3 regions of the Solicola agrisoli genome follow, and region 1 is predicted to be linked to each of the others. Evidence: riboswitches for the same ligand, from Rfam matches in the RefSeq annotation. Region 1 holds a riboswitch; each other region holds the start of a gene.

What was found. Region 1 has a riboswitch for cobalamin ahead of ACI6PP_RS00340 (homocysteine S-methyltransferase family protein). Riboswitches for the same ligand answer to the same signal wherever they lie in the genome.
Region 2: another riboswitch for cobalamin. It lies ahead of bluB (5,6-dimethylbenzimidazole synthase); the one in region 1 lies ahead of ACI6PP_RS00340 (homocysteine S-methyltransferase family protein).
Region 3: another riboswitch for cobalamin. It lies ahead of ACI6PP_RS22745 (ABC transporter substrate-binding protein); the one in region 1 lies ahead of ACI6PP_RS00340 (homocysteine S-methyltransferase family protein).

The regions. Positions count from the first base shown of each region.
Region 1 covers NZ_JBMGQR010000001.1:69,286-76,559, reverse strand. Annotated here, with positions in the region: gene ACI6PP_RS00365 (hypothetical protein) at 498-716, shown strand; gene ACI6PP_RS00360 (NUDIX hydrolase) at 1,610-2,641, opposite strand; gene ACI6PP_RS00355 (MATE family efflux transporter) at 2,634-3,953, opposite strand; gene ACI6PP_RS00350 (hypothetical protein) at 4,602-4,829, shown strand; gene ACI6PP_RS00345 (VOC family protein) at 4,988-5,371, shown strand; cobalamin riboswitch at 5,563-5,768, shown strand; gene ACI6PP_RS00340 (homocysteine S-methyltransferase family protein) at 5,880-6,950, shown strand; gene ACI6PP_RS00335 (hypothetical protein) at 6,953-7,274, shown strand, end outside.
Region 2 covers NZ_JBMGQR010000017.1:37,462-44,735, reverse strand. Annotated here, with positions in the region: gene ACI6PP_RS08720 (precorrin-2 C(20)-methyltransferase) at 1-867, shown strand, start outside; gene ACI6PP_RS08715 (OsmC family peroxiredoxin) at 864-1,298, opposite strand; gene ACI6PP_RS08710 (hypothetical protein) at 1,380-1,934, opposite strand; gene cobM (precorrin-4 C(11)-methyltransferase) at 2,073-2,840, opposite strand; gene cbiE (precorrin-6y C5,15-methyltransferase (decarboxylating) subunit CbiE) at 2,837-4,045, opposite strand; cobalamin riboswitch at 4,125-4,283, shown strand; gene bluB (5,6-dimethylbenzimidazole synthase) at 4,330-4,992, shown strand; gene ACI6PP_RS08690 (VWA domain-containing protein) at 4,989-7,064, shown strand; gene cobO (cob(I)yrinic acid a,c-diamide adenosyltransferase) at 7,064-7,274, shown strand, end outside.
Region 3 covers NZ_JBMGQR010000128.1:123-4,876, reverse strand. Annotated here, with positions in the region: gene ACI6PP_RS22750 (helix-turn-helix domain-containing protein) at 544-1,251, opposite strand; cobalamin riboswitch at 1,642-1,835, shown strand; gene ACI6PP_RS22745 (ABC transporter substrate-binding protein) at 1,892-2,803, shown strand; gene ACI6PP_RS22740 (hypothetical protein) at 2,800-2,925, shown strand; gene ACI6PP_RS22735 (FecCD family ABC transporter permease) at 2,928-3,962, shown strand; gene ACI6PP_RS22730 (ABC transporter ATP-binding protein) at 3,959-4,726, shown strand.

The DNA.
Region 1 (7,274 bases):
TGAACACAAGCCGGGCCAGTGGTCCTGGTACCAGTTCTGGGTGTACGTCGCTTCCTTCGGGTCCATCTGGCTCGCACAGCCATTCTTTGGGGAAGGCATGGGTTGGCCTTGGTACGCCTCGTTCCCAGCAGCCGCAGGAGTTTCTGCGGCAGTCGCGTTCATGGTCGCGTGGATCTTGGGGAAGCGTGCTCGACGCACGCCCGGGGTGGATGACCAATGACAGAGCCGGACCATCCGCCGAACAGGCGGAGAGCTTTCTGGAGTTGGTACAACCTGGGCGTGGCATTGCCAGGGTTGTTCCTGACGCTGATTGGCGTACTCGGCGGGTCGATGGCCCTGGCCGCTGTCGGGGCGGTCGCATTCGCTCCTGGCGCCATCGCGACTACATGGTGGTATGTCACTGGCAGGTACCTCTGATGCCATACCCGACTCGCGAACCGGACGACTTCGTGGCTTTCCCCCTTGGTCGAGTGCTTCGCATCGGCGCAATGGTGTCGGTGGCGATCATCGTGCTCATGCCTCTGGTCAAGGCGCTGGATTGGCCGTACTGGGCGGACTTATTGCTCGCCATGGGGATTGGGCTGGCGGGTGGCATGGTGCGCAACCTCGTCCGCCGTCTGCGGGCTCGCCGGTCCACGTCGGGCGTCCAACAAGCCGCAGATGTAGACCACCGCAACGACCACTCAGAAGGCCAGGAGAGCGACCCTCGCCAGTAGTGGCCGTCGTTGATGACCCACGTGAGGATCCCGCTATGGTCACGCTCCGCGTGACGATCCCGCTACGGCGACTCTCCGCGCCGGTGTGAATCGCGCCCATCAGATCCGCGCACCTTGATACATCCGCTCATTTCCGGCGCGGATTGAGATGGGTGCATGCGACTCATTGGTTCGTCTGCGTCGCCAAGTGCAGGTGATGAAGGCAGTAGCGATGAGGTGTTGGTTGCACTGGCGCAGACTGATCTGCTGTGCATCTCGAACTCGATACTCCAAGTTCTTGACCTGGTCGGTAGCGAGCGATTCTCGATCCTCACTGGGGTGACATCGAGTGAGGCTGATGCCCTGCGACGGGAAGCGCGAAAGGTTCTGCGGGCGGCTAGGCAGTCCCAAGAGTCGCGCTAACAGCTCATCGGCTCGTGGCCGCGGATGAAGTGGCGACCGTGGCGGTCACTGACTTCCGCTGGCCGCCGGCACGGTTCCCGCGTGAGAATCCCCCCCGAGACACCGGCCGCCGTCCCCGACCAGTAGGGGAGTGGCCCCGGGTGTCGTTCAGCTCTCGGGACTTCAGATCTTCGCTGACCGACCATGCGTTCTGCGCACGCGGTCTAGGCTGAAGCCGAACCCGCCCAAGGTGCATTTACCCGGTAAGGATGTGCCCTGCCCGCCGCATGGTGAGGGTGGCTGCCCGTTCGAGCCGGGCCGGGTCCGGGGGACTCACTCCTCGGCGGGAGGTGTCGGGGTTCCCGTTGTTGTTGCGTCCCTGCACTGTGCCGGAGAGAGCGTTCCCGCTACGGTCACGCTCCGCGTGAGGTTACTGAGGCGCGTCGGTCCAGAGGATTGCCGCAGCTGCACAACCTGAAGTGGGTGGAAGAGGTCGCACTCGAGGTGTTAGGTCACCGGACCGACTCGTTGAGCGCGTCGAGTGCCCGAACGAGGTGTGGCTCGACGCGGCCGGGGTCGAGTGTCAACAGCTGGTCGCGGGTCCACCACTGCACGGCGGCGAACTCCCGTTCGTCCGCCGCAAGCTCGAGGCTGCTGTCTGCGCGGACGGCGAACCAGAGGCTGACGTCGACGTGTGTGCTGTCGGGGTCGCCCACGGTCTCGGTGACGGTCAAGAAGAAGGGGCGGGCGCCGACGACGGGATCGAACTCGACGTCGAGACCCAGTTCCTCCTTGGCCTCACGTCGCACGGTCTGGGCCGGGTCCTCTCCCGGCTCGACGTGGCCACCGGCTGGCAGCCACCGACCGGCCAGGCGGTGGTCGCACAGCAGGAACCGACGCCTGGGACGATCGACAACGAGGAAGTACGAGACGAGATGCGGCGACGGCGTCTTGGGCTTCACTCTCCTGTAGATGTCGTCGGTCGACGAGAGCCAGGCAAGTGTCTCTTGTTGGTGCTGGACCGCCAGGTCGTCGCGTGTGTTTAGGCCTCGCACCAATTCGGCGACAGCGGCCACCGCGTCCGGCACTCTCAGACTTCGCGGCGTCGCGGCGGCCGCCCACGCGGTGCCATGCGCCCCGGCAACGACCTGGTGGGCGTCCTCGTAGAGAACAGGGCCAGGGTCGTGGCACTCGATCCGGACGTACGCGACGCCGTGTGCGCGGAGAATCCGCAGGTATCCGTCGACGCGGTCGATGAGGTGCTGCGCGCTGGTCTTGAACCACGAGCGCGTTACGGGGTTGATGGCGTGGTTGTAGATGGAGGCGTCGACTGATGATGGGTCCGTGTAGGCCCGGTCGAACCAGTCGTTGGTGGCCCGGCGGAAAGCTTCTTCGGGTGGGGTCAGCAGGCCGTCGCGGGCGAGACTGTTGACGAGCCCAAAGACGCCGATGTGGTGCCCTCGAGCATTCGGCTCGGGTGATTCGAACCGTACGTACTTCGCGACAGAGGGATCCGCGGGGGTCGGGTGTCCGGTGTCATGCACGCGTGCCACGTCCCGCAGTACGGGACTCCAGCTGAGCTGAAATTCGCCACATGGCGACCCCTCTGCCCACGATCAACAGGACGTTGACGACCGCGACGGCCCCCCACAGCCCGACGACACCAAAGTGCTGAGCCACAGGGAGCGCAACCACCGCGAGCACCGCGTAGAACACGCAAGAGATCACAAAACCGGGAAATGTTCTCTTGAGCCCGGTCAACCCGAACCCGACAACGGCCTGCAGCCCGTCGGCCACGATCGCGACCGCCACCACCGGTAACAGCGACGGCATCAAGGACAGCACCTCTGGATCGCTGCTGAATAGCCGCGCAACCGGACCGTCGAAGACCACCAGCGCCGCGCACAGCGTCGCGACCACCGCGCCAGCCACGATCGAGCCGGCGATCGCGGCTCGACGCACGCCTGCAAGGTCACCGATGTTCACGCGCTCGCTGATGAGCGGTATCCCGGCCTGCCCGACCGCCACCGACGCACTGAAGGTGAGACCGACCAGGGTGGTGGCGATGCTGTGGCCGGCCGCCGCGGTGGTGCCGACGCGTGACGCCGCCAGTGCGACGACTCCTAAGACACCGAACTTCACCAGGACCGTCCCAGCCATCGGAATGCCGACCTTGGCCAGCTCGAGAACCCGGCCAACGTTGGGCAGGCGTCGCAAGGTGCCGACGATCGAGAAGGACAGTGACCGGCGAAGCGTAAGCAGGTTCACTGACAGCGTCGCGACGTACGCGACCAGAAGCGCCAGTCCAGATCCCGCCAGCCCCAACCCTGGTACCGGCCCGAGACCAAGTACCAGCAGCGGGGACAGCACCATGGTTGTGAGTGCACCTAGAAGACCGGCCCTCATCACGACCGTGCTGCGACCGATGCCCACCAGGCTCGATGACGCCATCGCCCCGAACGAGCTCAGGACCACGACGCCGGCCATCAGCCAGGGGAAGACCCCGAGCGCGTCGAGGGTCGCGTCTGGGACACCCGAGGCGCGCCCCAGGAGCGGCACCGATGCGACCGCTGCGGCGCCCACCACGCCAATGGACACCGACAGCCACGTCCCGTCACCCAGGACTCGACGTAGTGCGGCCTGGTCGTCCCCGACTGAGGAGACGAACGGCATCACACCGCGGACGGCGCCGGTCACCGTCGCGATTGCCGGGAAGTAGACAACCCCGGTCAAGGCGAACGCCGCAAGCGCTGCAGTACTGGTGTTGCCCAGGACGGCGGCATCCACGACGGCAGCCACCGACGCCGCGATCATGGCCATGTAGAGCGGCGCAGCTGACGACACCACCCGGCTCATGTCAGTCCGGTAGCCGCCCGCCGAGGCGCCGGCCGACTGCGACTGGTCAGGCACGTCGGTCCACGCTCACTCCTGGTCCAGTGGTCGTCAGTACGTTTCGCTCTTGTCTCGCCACGCCTCCGGGTCCGTGGGGCATTCGGCTCGCTGTTCGACCGAGACTCCCTCGAAAGCCGCAGCCCACATGCGCGTGGGCCTCCGGTTGGGCCGGTAGTTCGCCGAGAATGCAGAGAGCCGCACCGAGATCAAACCGCCGTGTGACGCCACCCACACCATGCCACGAGCAACCCGCCCATCGCTGCCCAGGAGCCACAACTCCTGTTCGTCCAGTCCGCATCGGCCGACGATCCGTGGTGGTGCGATGTATCGCGCTAGGTGGCGAGCGTGGAGCAGTTCCGCGAGTCGATCCTGCTGTGGTCACGTTCGTCGTGACTAGCAGGGGGCGGTCCCTCCGTACGACGGTCGCCAGCCGGCCGGCTCCTGCAATCGATGAAGAGCGGGCGCAGCCCCAGATTTGTGAAAGCGCCATGAGGGTTGTGGCCGGCGCAAGTCTTTGCGCCGTGGGTTGGCAGTTTCTCTCCTGCCACCACACGCGGATCGAGCTCGGGCCTGTCAGCATGTCAGTCTCCATTCGTCGATAGGAGGATTGGCGTGACGGTGTTCGTGCCCGGCTTGCTTGGCGGGCTTGTCATGTTGGCGATCAGCGTCGCGATGCTTCGGACCAGTGTGGGTGGCTGGATGGTGAAGCAGCTTGGAAAGCACGCAGTTCCGAAGTCTCCCGAAGGAGTTCGTGTCTGGTCCGTGAAGGCAGTGGGGGCTTACGCGGGCTTCCTAGGCGTGGTCGCGGTGGTGGTGTCGTTCCTCGACGTCAAGTGGTGATACCAGCGGTCACTTCCAGTCGGCAGTTCCAATTGCCGCATGGGGATCCCGTGCGGAACAATCGACCGCTTCGATGGCCAGCGGGGGAGGGGCGCCGCCAGACGTTCCGCAGGCGGCGGCGGCACCTTTCTGTCCAAAGGCCGGTTTAGCCTGTGCGCATGGCTATGCACTGGACCCTTGGCTGTGATGCGGAGGACCCCCACCGGTTGGCGGTGTTCTGGGCCGCGGCGCTGGGGTACATCGCAGAGGCGGGCTTCGAGGATCCGGACGGCGCATCCATCGTCGATCCCGCAGGTCGGGGCCCGGCCATCGGATGGCTGCGCGTCCCGGAGGGAAAGTCCAGCAAGAACCGGCTCCACATCGACATCAGAGTCGCCGGCGAAGGTCCTTGGGACATGGTGCAGAGGGAGCGATTGATTCGAGAGAAGGTGCCACAACTCCTCGCCCTCGGCGCAACGCTGGTCCGCGAAGAGAGCTATGGAGAAGTGCTCGACCATGTCGTCATGTTGGATCCGGAGGAAAACGAGTTCTGCGTGGCTTGACTTGGCCGTTCAGTTTGTTTCGCACGACGATCCCTTTGAGGAACGCCCGCGGTTGCCCGATGACCGGCGGGGGAGTTGTTCCGACCGAGGTTCAGCGTTCGTCGACCCAGGAACCCACGCGCGCGGTCGGGGCGGGGCCGCTCACGGACCGAGATGCTGGCGACCGAAGGTCCGACGCGGATGCAGTGGGGTAGCGTCCGAGGTGCAGCTGGTTCGGCCCGTCAGCCAGAGGGGTCGCTAAGAGGGAACCTGGTGAGATTCCGGGACTGTCCCGCAGCGGTGAGTGGGAACGAACGCCGTCATCAGCACTGGACCCGACGGGTCCGGGAAGCGACGGCCGGTAGGAACACGCAGAGCGCCCACGAGTCCGAAGACCTGCCAGCGCGCTGGGCACCATGCCCGGTGGTCCACGGCCGCGAGGACTCGGCTCGACCGCTCCGCACGGCCGGTCGCCGTGTGGTCGGCCACCTCCTCGTCCGCGGACGCCTCCCGCACCGTTCACGAGGAGATGAGCGACATGATCACCACCGACCACACCCCGACCCTGACCGAGCGCCTGGACGCCGGACCCGTCCTGTGCGCCGAGGGCTTCTTGTTCGAGCTCGAGCGCCGCGGCTACCTGACCGCCGGCGAGTTCGTGCCCGAGGTCGCCTTGGAGAACCCCGACGCCCTGGCCGCGCTGCACCGCGACTTCCAGCGCGCGGGCAGCGACGTCGTCGAGGCGTTCACCTACAACGGGCACCGCGAGAAGATGCGGGTGATCGGCAAGGAGGAGCTGCTCGAACCGCTGAACCGTGCCGCGCTGCGGATCGCCCGGCAGGTCGCCGACGCTTGTCCCGGTGATCTGGTGGCGGGCAACATCTCCAACACGAACATGTGGGACCCGTCCGACCCCACGGCGCAGACCGAGGTGCGGGGCATGTTCACCGAGATGGTCGGCTGGGCCGTCGAGGAGGGCGCCGACCTGATCATCGGCGAGACCTTCTACTACGCCGGCGAGGCGCTGGCCGCGCTGGAGGTCGCCAAGTCCAGCGGGTTGCCCGTTGTGCTGACCATCGCGCCGATGGCGCAGAACGTGATGACCGACGACGTCGGCATCGTCGAGGCGTGCCAGCGCCTGGAGCAGGCGGGTGCCGACGTGGTGGGGATGAACTGCTTCCGTGGGCCGGCGACGATGCTGCCGTGGCTGCGTCAGATCCGCGAGGCCGTCAGCTGCCACGTGGCCGCGCTCCCGGTGCCATACCGCACCACCGAGGCCGAGCCCACGTTCTTCAACCTCACCGACGACCGCGGCGTCACTGTCCCGTCGCCGCACGGCCGCACGTTCCCGACCGCGCTCGACCCGCTGTACGCCAACCGTTACGAGATCGGACGGTTCGCTGCCGATGCGCACGCGCTGGGCGTCAACTACCTCGGCGTGTGCTGCGGTGCGTCGCCGATGCTGGTCCGCGAGGTCGCCGAGGCGGTCGGGCTGACCGTCGAGGCCAGCCGGTTCTCGGAGAACATGTCGAACCACTTCATGTACGGGGACAACCGACGGTTGCCCGACCACATCAAGGCCCTCGGCGCGGACGCCTAGCCGTGGTCTCGCAGCGTGCGGCCTACCTGTCCGTCGGTGCCAGGACCGACGTCCTCGTCCAGGGCGTGGTCGCCACCACGCCCTGGGTGGAGGCTGGCGACGGCGGGCGGTCCGTGGTCGGGTTCGAGCTGCTGGTGCACCGCCGCGCCGCGCTCGAGCTCGGCGCGTGGACGCCCACCCCGCCGACGCGGTGGCAGGTGCGCACCTTCGGTGAGGTGGCCCGGACGTGCGCCGAGCTGGATTGGTCCGCCGAGGTCGTCGTGGTCGGACGCAGCGTCCAGAGCTTCGACTTCGGTGCCACGGGCACGGTGCCGGTCGTGGTCG
Region 2 (7,274 bases), on a different contig from region 1:
GTCGACCCCGACACCGTCCCGTACTTCTCGATCGTGCTGGTCCCGGGCGACACCGCCCCGCAGCGCACGCGCTACGAGACCGACGCCTCGGACGCCGAGACGGCCACCGGCGCCGAGCCGGCCGAGGTGCTCGTGGTGGGCCTCGGCCCCGGCCCGGACCGCTGGGTGACGCCCGAGGTGACCGAGGCGCTCGCGGGCGTCGGCCACGTCGTCGGGTACGCGCCGTACGTCGATCGCGTGCCGCAGCGCGAGGGTCTCGTCCGGCACTCGTCGGGCAACTCCGTCGAGGTCGACCGCGCCCGGCTGGCCCTCGACCTCGCCCGCTCCGGCGAGCGGGTGGCCGTCGTGTCCGGTGGCGACGCGGGGGTGTTCGGCATGGCGTCGGCGGTCTACGAGGCGCTCGACGTCGCGGTGGCCGAGGACGCGGGCTACGCCTCGGTGGCCGTGCGCGTGCTGCCCGGCGTCTCGGCGGTGCAGGCCGTCGCGGCCCGTGCTGGTGCCCCGGTGGGCGGCGACTTCGCCGTGATGAGCCTGTCGGACCGGCTCAAGCCCTGGTCGCTGATCGAGCGCCGCCTGCGCGCCGTCGCCGAGGCCGACCTCGCGCTCGCCGTCTACAACCCCGCGTCGCGCTCGCGCACCACGCAGGTGGCCGACATGCAGCGCGTGCTGCTCGAGGTGCACGACCCGTCCGTGGTCGTGGTCGTCGGACGCGACGTGGGCCGCGCCGAGGAGTCGCTCACCGTCACGACGCTCGGCGACCTCGACCCGTCGACCATCGACATGAAGTGCCTGCTCGTGGTCGGCTCGTCCACCACGCGCGTCGGGCCCACCGGCGCGGCGTGGACGCCGCGGTCGACCCCGGTCTAGAGGACCTCGAGCTCCACCGGGACGCCGCCGAGCGCGCGGCCGACGGGGCACTGCTCCTTGGCCTGGCGGGCCGCCTCGCCGATCCCCGCAGCCTCCAGGCCGGGCACGACGGCGCGGACCGTCAGCGTGATGCCGGTGATGCCGAAGTCGACGTCGGGGCCGCCCTGGGTGACCTGGGCGCTGACGTCGATCGACTCCGGCGGGGTGCCGCCGAAGGTGAGGATCGCCGACAGCTGCATGGCGTAGCAGGCGGCGTGGGCCGCGCCGAGGAGCTCCTCGGGGCCGGTGCCGTCGGGGGTGTCCGAGGCCCGCCGGTCGAGGCTGAACCCCAGCTCGGCGGCGCCGGAGGTCGCCAGCGTGACGGCGCCCTCGCCGTCGGGGAGCGATCCGGTCCACCGTGCTCGTGCCTCGCGCATCGCCACCGGGCTCACCTGTCTGCTCGTGCCCTCCGCGACCCGGCGGGCTCCGTGGTGATCGTCCCGCCGGGCGCCCGGAGCGGCAACCCGGGGACCTCAGGCGGGTGGGACGAGACCCTGCGCGACCTGGCGGACGTGGCCCGCATTGGACCCGTAGTCGACGAGCGTGGCGCGCAGGCGCGGGCGGCTGGCCACCTCGACGAGCGCGGCGTGGGGCCCGTCGGGGTGGACGGTGACCGTGACGACGTCGCCCCAGCTCCACCAGCTCGGGCGGGTCGTCGCGCTCAGCGTCCCGGCGCGCGGGTCCTCGGCGGCGGTCGCGCCGGTGACGTGCCACAGCACGCTGCGCGCCTGCTGGACCACCTGCTCGACGGGGCGCTCGACGCGCATCCGGTGCGTCGGCCGGGTGCCCACCGAGAGGGGGATGCCGGTGGCGTCGCGGCGCAGCTTGTCGGCGACGAGGGTGACGGCCGTCAGCACGACCCCGAACGCGACGCCGACCGCGGCGCCGAGGACGAGGCCGGTGCGCCACGCGTTCTCGGGCGCCCTGCCGGTGAGGTCGACCAGGGCGTACACCAGGCCCATCACCACGCCGAACGGCACCGCCGTCCAGACGAACAGCTTGAGGGCTCGGACGGCGCGGGGCGGCATGCGTCCATCCTCCCGGACCCCTGGTCGCGCCGCGGCCGAACCGCGGCGCCCGGCGGTGGGTATGGCCCCACTTTCGTGCCGATCCTGGGGGCACACCCACCGCTGGGCCGCTGACGTGGTGCCGTACCCACCGCCGGGTCAGGAGGGGCGGGGGCGGGCCGGGTCGTAGAGGTGGGAGCCGCGGACGTCGACGGACTGGCCGACGGCCTGCGCGGACTCCAGCGCGCGACCCACCAGGATCACGGCGGCCTGCCGCAGGCCGGCCTCCTCGACGGCGTCGGCGATGTCGGCGAGCGTCCCGACGAGGACCAGCTCGCCCGGCTGGGACGCGCGGTGCACCACGACGACGGGGCAGTCGGCGCCGTACTCAGGGACGAGGTCGTCCACGAGCACGCGGATGCGGGTGATGGCGAGGTGGAGGGCGAGGGTGGCGCGGGTCGCGGCCAGCTGCGGGAGCGCCTCGGTGGCCGGCATCCTCGTCGACCGCGCCTGCGTGCGGGTGAGGACGACGGTCTGCGCCACCTCGGGCACGGTCAGCTCGGCGCCGACGAGGGCGGCGGCCGCGGCGTAGGCGGGGACGCCGGGCGTCACGTCCCAGGGCACGCCGGCGAGGTCGAGGCGGCGGGCCTGCTCGGTCATCGCGGAGTAGACCGACGGGTCGCCCGAGCAGAGGCGGACGACGTCCTGGCCGGCCTCGTGAGCCGAGACCAGCGTGGCGGTGATCTGGTCGAGGTCGAGGTGCTGGGTGTCGACGAGCGTGGCGTCGTCGGGGCACAGCGCGAGCACCTCGGGGTCGACGTACGTGCCCGCGTAGACGCAGACGGGCGTCGAGCCGAGCAGCCGGGCGGCGCGGACGGTGAGGAGGTCGGCGGCCCCGGGGCCCGCGCCGACGAAGTGGACGGTCACGCCCTCATGCTCCACTGCACCACCGCGCGCGCCGGGGCCCACCCGGTGAACCCGCCGATCGCGTCGGCGTGCTCCACCGACAGCCGGGTCAGCTCCCCGCCGTGCTCGACGTACGCCCGGTGCAGCCGCGCCTCGGTCTCCAGCGTGACGCCGTGCGCCACCAGCCGACCGCCCGGACGCAGCGCCGCGACGCACGCCTCGAGCAGCCCGTCGACGGTCGCGCCGCCGCCGACGAAGACGGCGTCGGGTGCGGGCAGCCCGGCCAGGGCGTCGGGCGCGCGACCGGTCACCACCTGCAGCGCGGGGACGCCGAGCGCCGACGCGTTGCGGGCGATCCGCTCGGCGCGGACGGGGTCGCCCTCGACGGCGACGGCCCGGTTGCGGGGGTGCGCCCGCATCCACTCGATGCCGAGCGACCCGGCGCCCGCGCCGACGTCCCACAGCAGCTCGCCCGGCGTCGGGGCGAGCCGGGCCAGGGCGGACGCGCGGACGTCGCGCTTGGTCAGCTGGCCGTCGTGCTCGAACGCGTCGTCGGGCAGGCCGGGCAGGGACGCGTGGACGACGGCCGGGTCGTCCACCGCGCACGTCAGCGCCACGACGTTCAGCGGCGGTGAGTCGCCGTCGAGGGCGTCGGCGCGGGCGTGGTCGGTGCGCGACTCCGCGGGCCCGGCGAGGTCGCCCAGCACCGTCATCGCGCTGGCGCCGTACCCGAGGCGTGTCAGCAGGTCGGCGACGACGGCGGGCGTCGACCCGTCGGACGACAGCAGCAGCAACCGGCGTCCGGGCGCCACCCAGCGGGACAGCACGGACGGGTCGCGGCCCACGAGCGTCACCACGTCGTACGTCTCTGACGGCCAGCCCATCCGCGCGCCGGCGAGGGCGGCGGACGACACGTGCGGGTGCACGACGACGCCGGCGGTGCCCAGCAGGTCGACGAGCGTCGCGCCGATGCCCGAGACGAACGGGTCGCCGGACGCGAGCGCGACGACGGCCCTGCCCTCGGTCGAGGCGAGCAGCGCGGGGAGTCCCTCGCGCAGCGGCGACGGCCACGCCTCGCGCCGCTGACCGGCGACGTCGGGGACGAGCGCCAGGTGCCGGGCGCCGCCGAGCAGCACGTCGGCGTGGAGGACGAGTGCCTGCGGACCCGGCGCCAGGCCCTCCCAGCCGTCCGCACCGATCCCGACGACGTGCACGAGCGGGGCCATGGCCCGCAACCCTAGGCCGTGGACGGGCTCGCGAGCAGCCCCGGTCCCGGGTCTACGATGAGGGCGGCAGCACGACCGAGGTGCCCCGTCAGGGGATAATCGGGAAGCCGGTGGGAGTCCGGCACAGGCCCGCTGCGGTGACCTGGGAGCCGCCGACCGGCGCGAGAGCGCAGCCACTGGGACGAGAGCCCCGGGAAGGCGGTCGGTGGGTGACGATCAGGAAGTCCGAAGACCGGCCCCGGGACGCTGCCACCGAACCGTCCACGACAGCGGGAGCCTGTTCAGTGATCGGCACCACCCACCTCTCCACGGACCTCTACGACGTCATCGGCAGGCGCCGCGACGTCCGCGCGGAGTTCTCCGGCGAGCCGCTCGACGACGACGTGCTGATGCGCGTCCTCGGCGCTGCCCACCAGGCGCCGAGCGTCGGGCTCACCCAGCCGTGGGACTTCGTCGTCGTCCGCGACCCCGCCACCCGCGGGACGTTCGCCGACCACGTCGTCCAGCAGCGCACCGCGTACGCCGACTCGCTCGACGACGACCGCGCCACCACGTTCGCGCCGATCAAGGTCGAGGGCGTCCGCGAGTCGAGCGCCGGCGTCGTCGTGACGTACGACCCCACGCGCGGCGGTCCGTCGCCGCTCGGGCGCCACACCATCGCCGACACCGGCCTGTACTCGACGTGCCTGGCCATCCAGAACCTCTGGCTCGCCGCCACCGCCGAGGGCCTCGGCGTCGGGTGGGTGTCGTTCTACCGCGAGCCGTTCCTGTCCTCCCTCGTCGGGCTGCCCACGCACGTCCGCCCCGTCGCGTGGCTGTGCATCGGCCCGGTCGAGCAGCTGCAGGAGACCCCCGACCTGCTCCGGCACGGCTGGCGCGAGCGCCGTCCGCTGGGTCACGCCGTCCACGCCGAGCGCTGGACCCGACGCCCGGAGGCGACCCGATGAACCGCTTCCCGTTCACCGCCGTCGTCGGCGCCGACGACATGGCCCTCGCCCTGACGCTGTCGGCCGTCTCTCCGGCCATCGGCGGCGTGCTCGTGCGCGGCGAGAAGGGCACCGCCAAGTCGACGATGGTCCGCGCGCTGCCCGACCTGCTGCCGCCCATCGACGTGATCACCGCCGACCGGTTCTCCAGCGACCCGGCCGACCCGTCGCCCCTCAGCCCCGACGGCCCGTTCGCCGCCGACGCCCCGACGTCGACGCGCGCCGTGCGCCTCGTCGAGCTGCCCGTCGGCGCCACCGAGGACCGCGTGCTCGGCTCGATCCACCTGGAGAAGGCCCTGACGAGCGGCGTCAGCGAGTACGAGCCCGGCCTGCTCGCCGCCGCGCACCGCGGGATCCTCTACGTCGACGAGGTCAACCTGCTGCACGACCACCTCGTCGACCTCCTGCTCGACGCCGCCGCGATGGGCCGCTCGACGGTCGAGCGCGACGGCGTCTCGGTGAGCCACGCCGCCCAGTTCGTGCTCGTCGGGACGATGAACCCCGAGGAGGGCGAGCTGCGCCCGCAGCTGCTCGACCGCTTCGGCCTCACCGTCGAGGTGGCCGCGCCGCGCGACCCGTCGGTCCGCGTCGAGGTCGTCCGCCGCCGCCTGGCCTACGAGCAGGACCCCACCGCCTTCACCGCCCGCTACGCCGGCGCCGAGCGCGAGCTCGGTGAGCGGATCGCCACGGCGCAGGCGGTCCTCGACGACGTCGAGCTCGGCCTCGACGTGCTCACCAAGATCGCCGAGGTCTGCGCGGCGTTCGAGGTCGACGGCATGCGCGCCGACATCGTCACCGCGCGCACCGCCGTCGCCCACGCCGCCTGGCAGGGACGCCTCGCCGTCACCCGCGCCGACGTCCGCGCCGCCGCACGACTGGCGATCCCGCACCGCCGCCGCCGCAACCCGTTCGACGCCCCGGGCATCGACGAGGACCTCCTCGACGCGATCCTCGGCGACGACGAGCCCGAGCCCGACCCGCCGTCGCCCGCGCCGGACGACGAGCCCGGCGGCGACGCCGACGACGACCAGCCCGAGCAGGCCGACGCTCCCCCGCATCAGCCGGGCGAGGCACCGCCGGAGACCACCGAGCCCACCGACCAGCCGCCGAACCAGACCGCCGAGGCCGAGCAGGAGCCCGCCCCCGAGCCCGAGCCGGAGCCGCAGGGCGACCAGCAGGGCGGGCAGTCGCCGACGAGCGTCGTCGCACCCCAGGAGGCGTACCGCACCCGCCTGTTCCAGGTGCCCGGCGCAGGCGCCGGCGAGGCCGGACGACGCTCGCGCGCCCTCACCACCAGCGGACGCACCGTCGGCGCGCGCCGCCCCGACGGCGAGCCCGGCGCGATCCACCTGCTCGAGACGATCCGCGCGGCCGCGCCGCACCAGCGCTCGCGGGGCGCCTCCGGCCCGGGCCTGTCCCTGCGGGGCGGTGACCTGCGCCTGGCGGTCAAGGAGGGACGCGAGTCCAACCTCGTGCTGCTGTGCGTCGACGCGTCCGGCTCGATGGCCGCGCGTCGCCGGATGGAGCAGGTCAAGACCGCCGTCCTGTCGCTGCTGCTCGACGCGTACCAGCGCCGCGACAAGGTGGGCCTGGTGACGTTCCGCGGTCAGGGAGCCGCGCTCGACCTGCCGCCCACGGGCTCGGTCGAGATCGCCGCCGCCCGCCTGCGCGAGCTGCCCGCCGGTGGACGCACGCCGCTCGCCGAGGGCCTGTGGACCGCCAGCGAGACTCTGCGCCTGGAGCGCATCCGCGACCCCCGGCGCCGCCCGCTCCTCGTGGTGGTCACCGACGGCCGCGCCACCGCGGGCGCCGACGCCGTCGGCCGCTCGCGGCAGATGGCCGACCACCTTGCCGCGCAGGGCGTCGCCAGCATGGTCGTCGACTGCGAGACCGGCCGGTTCCGGATGGGGCTGGCCAGGACGCTGTCGGACCACCTCCAGGCCGCGTACGTCCCCCTCGGCGAGATCGCCGCCGAGCAGCTCGCCGCCGTCGTCCGCCAGGGCGCCGACGCCGTCGCAGGAAGGGCCGCCTGATGCCCCAGGGAGTCCCCACCACCGTCCCGGACGACGGCCTCACCACCAAGCAGCGCCGCAACCGGCCGCTCGTGATCGTCCACACCGGCGACGGCAAGGGCAAGAGCACCGCCGCGTTCGGCCTCGCGCTGCGCCACTGGAACCAGGGCTGGCCGGTCGGGGTGTTCCAGTTCGTCAAGTCCGCCAAGTGGCGCATCGGCGAGCAGACCG
Region 3 (4,754 bases), on a different contig from region 1:
TTCGTCGTCTGTCCGTTGGAACCAGCCTTCGCCCACGGATGAGGATCTCCTGGCGGATGCGACGTGACCGGTGGCAATTGACCCGCTGGATCCGACTGACGATCACCGCGGCCAGGCCGAGGATGATGAGAGCGACCCAGGCGTACGTCCGCCACCGGTCAGGAATCTGCCGTCGTTGGCCGACCCCACCGTTGTCTCTTGCGCGTGACATGCGCCGACGCTGCGGGTCCGATCCTGCGGCGGGCGTTTGGCACCCCCGAATTCCGATCGCGCAACCGCACGCTGTCAGTGGCGCCCGCACCTCTCAGGTAGGCACACTGAGGCTAAGTCGGGGCTATGGCCCGTGCGGCCGCGCTGAAGCGATAGCCCCGCACCATGAACAGAACGCGTCCCGCTGCAGGCCTCGGAGAAGTTACCGCAGTGGGCGCGCCGGTCCAGTATCGTCCAGCATTCTTTGGCGCAGGCCTAGACCGCCGAACATGCCGAATATCGAATAGGCGGCACCCTTTGTCACAGCGGGAGCCGCCTGCGGTCGGTATGGAGTCACAGGGCCCGAAGCACGAACCGTCGTGCGGCACGACGAGAATTCACCTCGGGTCCGAGGCGGGCGTAGACATTGCGAATGTGTGTGCGAAGGGTGTTTCGGGTGACGCCGAGCTCGGCTGCCATCTTGATGGTAGACAGGTCGCTGCACAGCATCTGCAGGACGTTGAGTTGCGTCGGAGTCAGGGGCTTTGTCAGAGTGCTGGACGCGACTCGCACACTCAAGGCCCAAGCGTCTGGGGGCCCAGACACTGAGTCAGCCACCGTGCGTGGCCCAACCTCGGAGCGATGGGGGACTTTGCGGGTTGCGGCTTCGACAGCCATCTCGCTGACCCCGAGTGCACGTGCCCACTTATCGGTTTGCTTCAGTGGCGCCCGTCCGCCGAGGATGGCGCTTGCTTGACCTCGGGTGACTTCGACCTTCGCGGCGATCGAGGCAACGGTGTGGCCAGCAAGCCAGCGCAACTCATGCAGCGACGGGTGCGGGCTTGCTGGGGCGAGGTCGGCGATCGGCAGCTCAAGTGCTGCTGCAATCCGCACCAGGACCGGAGGGCTGGGAGCGGTCGCGCCGCGCCGATACGAGCGGATCGTTGATGAGTTAACCCCTACCATCGTGGCCAATTCATTGGCCGACAGCCCGCGCGCGTCTAGGGCGTCGTGAAACCGCGTCGGGCTCCATGACACGACCGACACCAACGGCACGCGCATCTCCAATCTGTGTCCGCAGCACGCGATTGGCGCAGGACTCGCCACACGTCGTTCTTGAACCGTCGCAGAGATAGACCGAGCCAATCGTTTGAACCTTACTGGGTCAAACGATCGGGGCCTCGCGCCGTGTACCGCGTTCGGAACGCCCAAGCCAACTCGTCAATAGGACCTCAGAGCCCAACCCTGACCGGTGCCACTTCCCTTCTGGTCGTGGACGGCGGCCAGCGTCCCGAAGGGGATCGATTCTGAAACGCCGGCGGCCGTGGGAGGTTAGGGCAAGCGGCACCGGTGACGATCGCGGGTAGGGCTGATCCGCGTCGAACTAGTGTGACCGGGCGTCAGTTCGAGACCGTCCGGTTGCGGGAGTCATGCCGGTGGGCATTGTGCGTTTGCTAGGTTCGGCGTGCCAGTCAACCCATTGAGATGGGCAGGGAACCCGGTGAGAGTCCGGGACTGACGCGCAGCGGTGTGGGCGACGGGCGAGGCACGCGGACACGTCCGCAGCCACTGGGCCACCGGCCCGGGAAGGCGTCTCGACCCGGACGACCCCGAGTCCGAAGACCTGCTGGCCCTTGCGGCACACCGTCGCGAGGTCACCGCAGGACCACGCGACCGGGTCCTCGACCTCGAAGGACCCTCCGTGCGCCTCCCCACCCCCGCCCTGCTGTCCCTCGCTCTCGCCGGCGTCCTCGTGACGGGCTGCGGCTCGTCCTCGGACGACGCCGGGCAGCCCGCCGCGTCGGGCGGTGCCGCCGGCTTCCCGGTCACCGTGGACGACTGCGGCCGCGACGTCGTCGTCGAGGCCCCTCCGCAGCGGGCCGTCTCGCTGAACCAGGGCTCGACCGAGATCCTGCTGTCGCTCGGTCTGGGCGACCGGATGGTCGGTACCGCCACCTGGACCGACCCCGTCCTGCCCGACCTCGCCGCGGCCAACGATGGCATCCCCCGCCTGGCCGACAACGCGCCGTCGTACGAGCGGGTGCTCGAGACCGAGCCCGACCTCGTCACCGCCTCCTTCGCGGGGACGCTCGGCGAGGGCGGCGTCACGACGCCCGCCGACCTGGAGAAGCTGGGCGTCCCGTCGTACCTGTCGCCCGCCGAGTGCGGCAAGACCGACGACGGCGAGGACGACGGCGCACGCTCGTCCCGGCTCGAGATGGACGTCGTCTACGAGGAGATCACCGAGCTGGCGACGATCTTCGGCGTCCCCGAGCGCGGCGAGGAGCTCGTCGCGTCCCTCGAGGCCCGGATGACCGCCGCCAGCGAGTCCATCGACGCGAGCGGAGTCGACGTCGCCTACTGGTTCGCCAACGCCGAGTCGCCGTACCTGGCCGGGTGCTGCGGTGCGCCCGGTGTCATGACCCGTGCGCTCGGTGCCACGAACGTCTTCGACGAGACCACCTCGGAGTGGCCGCAGGTGAACTGGGAGACCGTCGCCGACCGCGACCCCGACGTCCTGGTGCTCGGCGACCTCACCCGCAAGAGCCGACCGCGGAGTCCGCGGCCGCCAAGATCAAGTTCCTGGAGACCAACCCCGTCACGCGCGAGATGACCGCGGTGAAGGAGAAGCGCTACGTCCAGGTGGCCGGCGGCGACCTCAACCCCTCGATCCGCACCGTCGACGGCACCGAGAAGCTCGCCGCAGGCATCCGCGAGCTCGGTCTCGGCAGCTGACGGTGGCCGGCGCGGCGGTCCGGGGCACCGGCACCACGGCCGCGGTCTGGGCCGCGGGCGTCGTCGTACTCGTGCTCTCGGCCGCCACGGCGATCACCATCGGGCCATCCGACATGTCCGTGCGCGACGTGCTCGGCGTCGTCGGCGACCGGGCCGGGCTCGGCTCGACCGACCTGAGCCGCATCCAGCAGGGCATCGTGTGGGACCTGCGCCTGCCCCGGACGCTGCTCGCCGCGGTCTGCGGCGCGGGCCTCGCGGTGTGCGGGGCGATCCTGCAATCGCTGCTGCGCAACCCGCTCGCCGACCCGTTCGTGCTCGGCATCTCCTCTGGCGCGTCGACCGGGGCCGTCACGGTCGTCGTCCTCGGAGTGGGCGCCGGTGCCGTCGGCCTCACGACGGGCGCGTTCGCAGGCGCCCTCGTCGCATTCGCGCTGGTGCTCGCCCTGGCATGGGCCGCCGGCGGCACCACCGACCGAGTCGTGCTCGCGGGCGTCGCCGCCACCCAGCTGTTCTCGGCGCTGACGTCGTTCATCGTGTTCACCGCCGCCGACGCCGAGCAGACCCGCGGCGTCCTGTTCTGGCTGCTCGGGTCGCTGAGCAGCGCGAGCTGGACCGACGTCGCGGTGTGCACGGCCGTCGTCGGCCTCGGGCTCGTGGTGTGCCTGCTGACGGCCTCGGCCCTCGACGCGTTCGCGTTCGGGCAGGACGCAGCGTCCACCCTCGGCATCGACGTCGGCGTCGTGCGCGTACTGCTGCTCACCGTCACCGCGCTGATCACGGCGGTGATCGTCAGCACGTCCGGCGCGATCGGCTTCGTCGGACTCGTCCTGCCGCACGCGGCCCGCGCACTGGTCGGGACCCGCCACCACCGGCTGCTGCCGACGACCGCGCTGGCCGGCGCGATCTTCCTGGTGTGGGTCGACACCACCGCGCGCACCGTCCTCGACCCGCAGGAGCTGCCCGTCGGCGTCGCCACCGCACTCGTCGGCGTGCCCGCCTTCGCCGTCATCCTGCTGCGGCGGGGAAGGCGCCGATGACGCTCTCCGCACGCAACGTGTCGTGGTCAGCCAGCGGACGGCTGATCGTCGACGGCGTCTCGCTCGACCCCGCACCGGGCTCGACCGTCGGCCTGCTCGGACCCAACGGCTCGGGCAAGTCCAGCCTGCTGCGACTGCTCGCCGGCCTGCGCCGCCCGGACAGCGGTGCGGTCGAGCTGAACGGCGCGCCCCTGACGTCGCTGCGTCGGCGCGAGGTGGCGCGGCGCGTGGCCGTCGTCGAGCAGGAGACCGGCACCGAGCAGGACCTGCTCGTCTCCGACGTCGTCGCGCTCGGCCGAATCCCGCACCACCGTCCGTGGTCGGGCACCACCGCCGAAGACGACGCAGCGGTGCGCCGCGCGGCCGAGCACGCCGACGTCGCCGACCGTCTCGACCGGCCGTACCGGACGCTGTCAGGCGGCGAGCGGCAGCGCGTCCAGATCGCCCGGGCGCTGGCGCAGGAGCCCACCGAGCTGCTGCTCGACGAGCCCACCAACCACCTCGACGTCAGCCACCAGCTCGACCTGCTCGCCCTCGTCCGGCGCACGCCGGTCACCACCGTCGTCGCGCTGCACGACCTCAACCTCGCGGCGATGTTCTGCAACGAGGTGGTGGTGCTGCGCGACGGACGTGCCGTCGCCGCCGGACCTCCGACCGACGTCCTCGACCCGAGGACGATCGCCGACGTCTACGGCGTACGAGCCGTCGTCGAGGTACACGACGGCGTCACGCACGTCCGCTACCTGCCACCCGGCGCGAGCTGAAACCCCACAGCGGGATCGCTCATTGGGA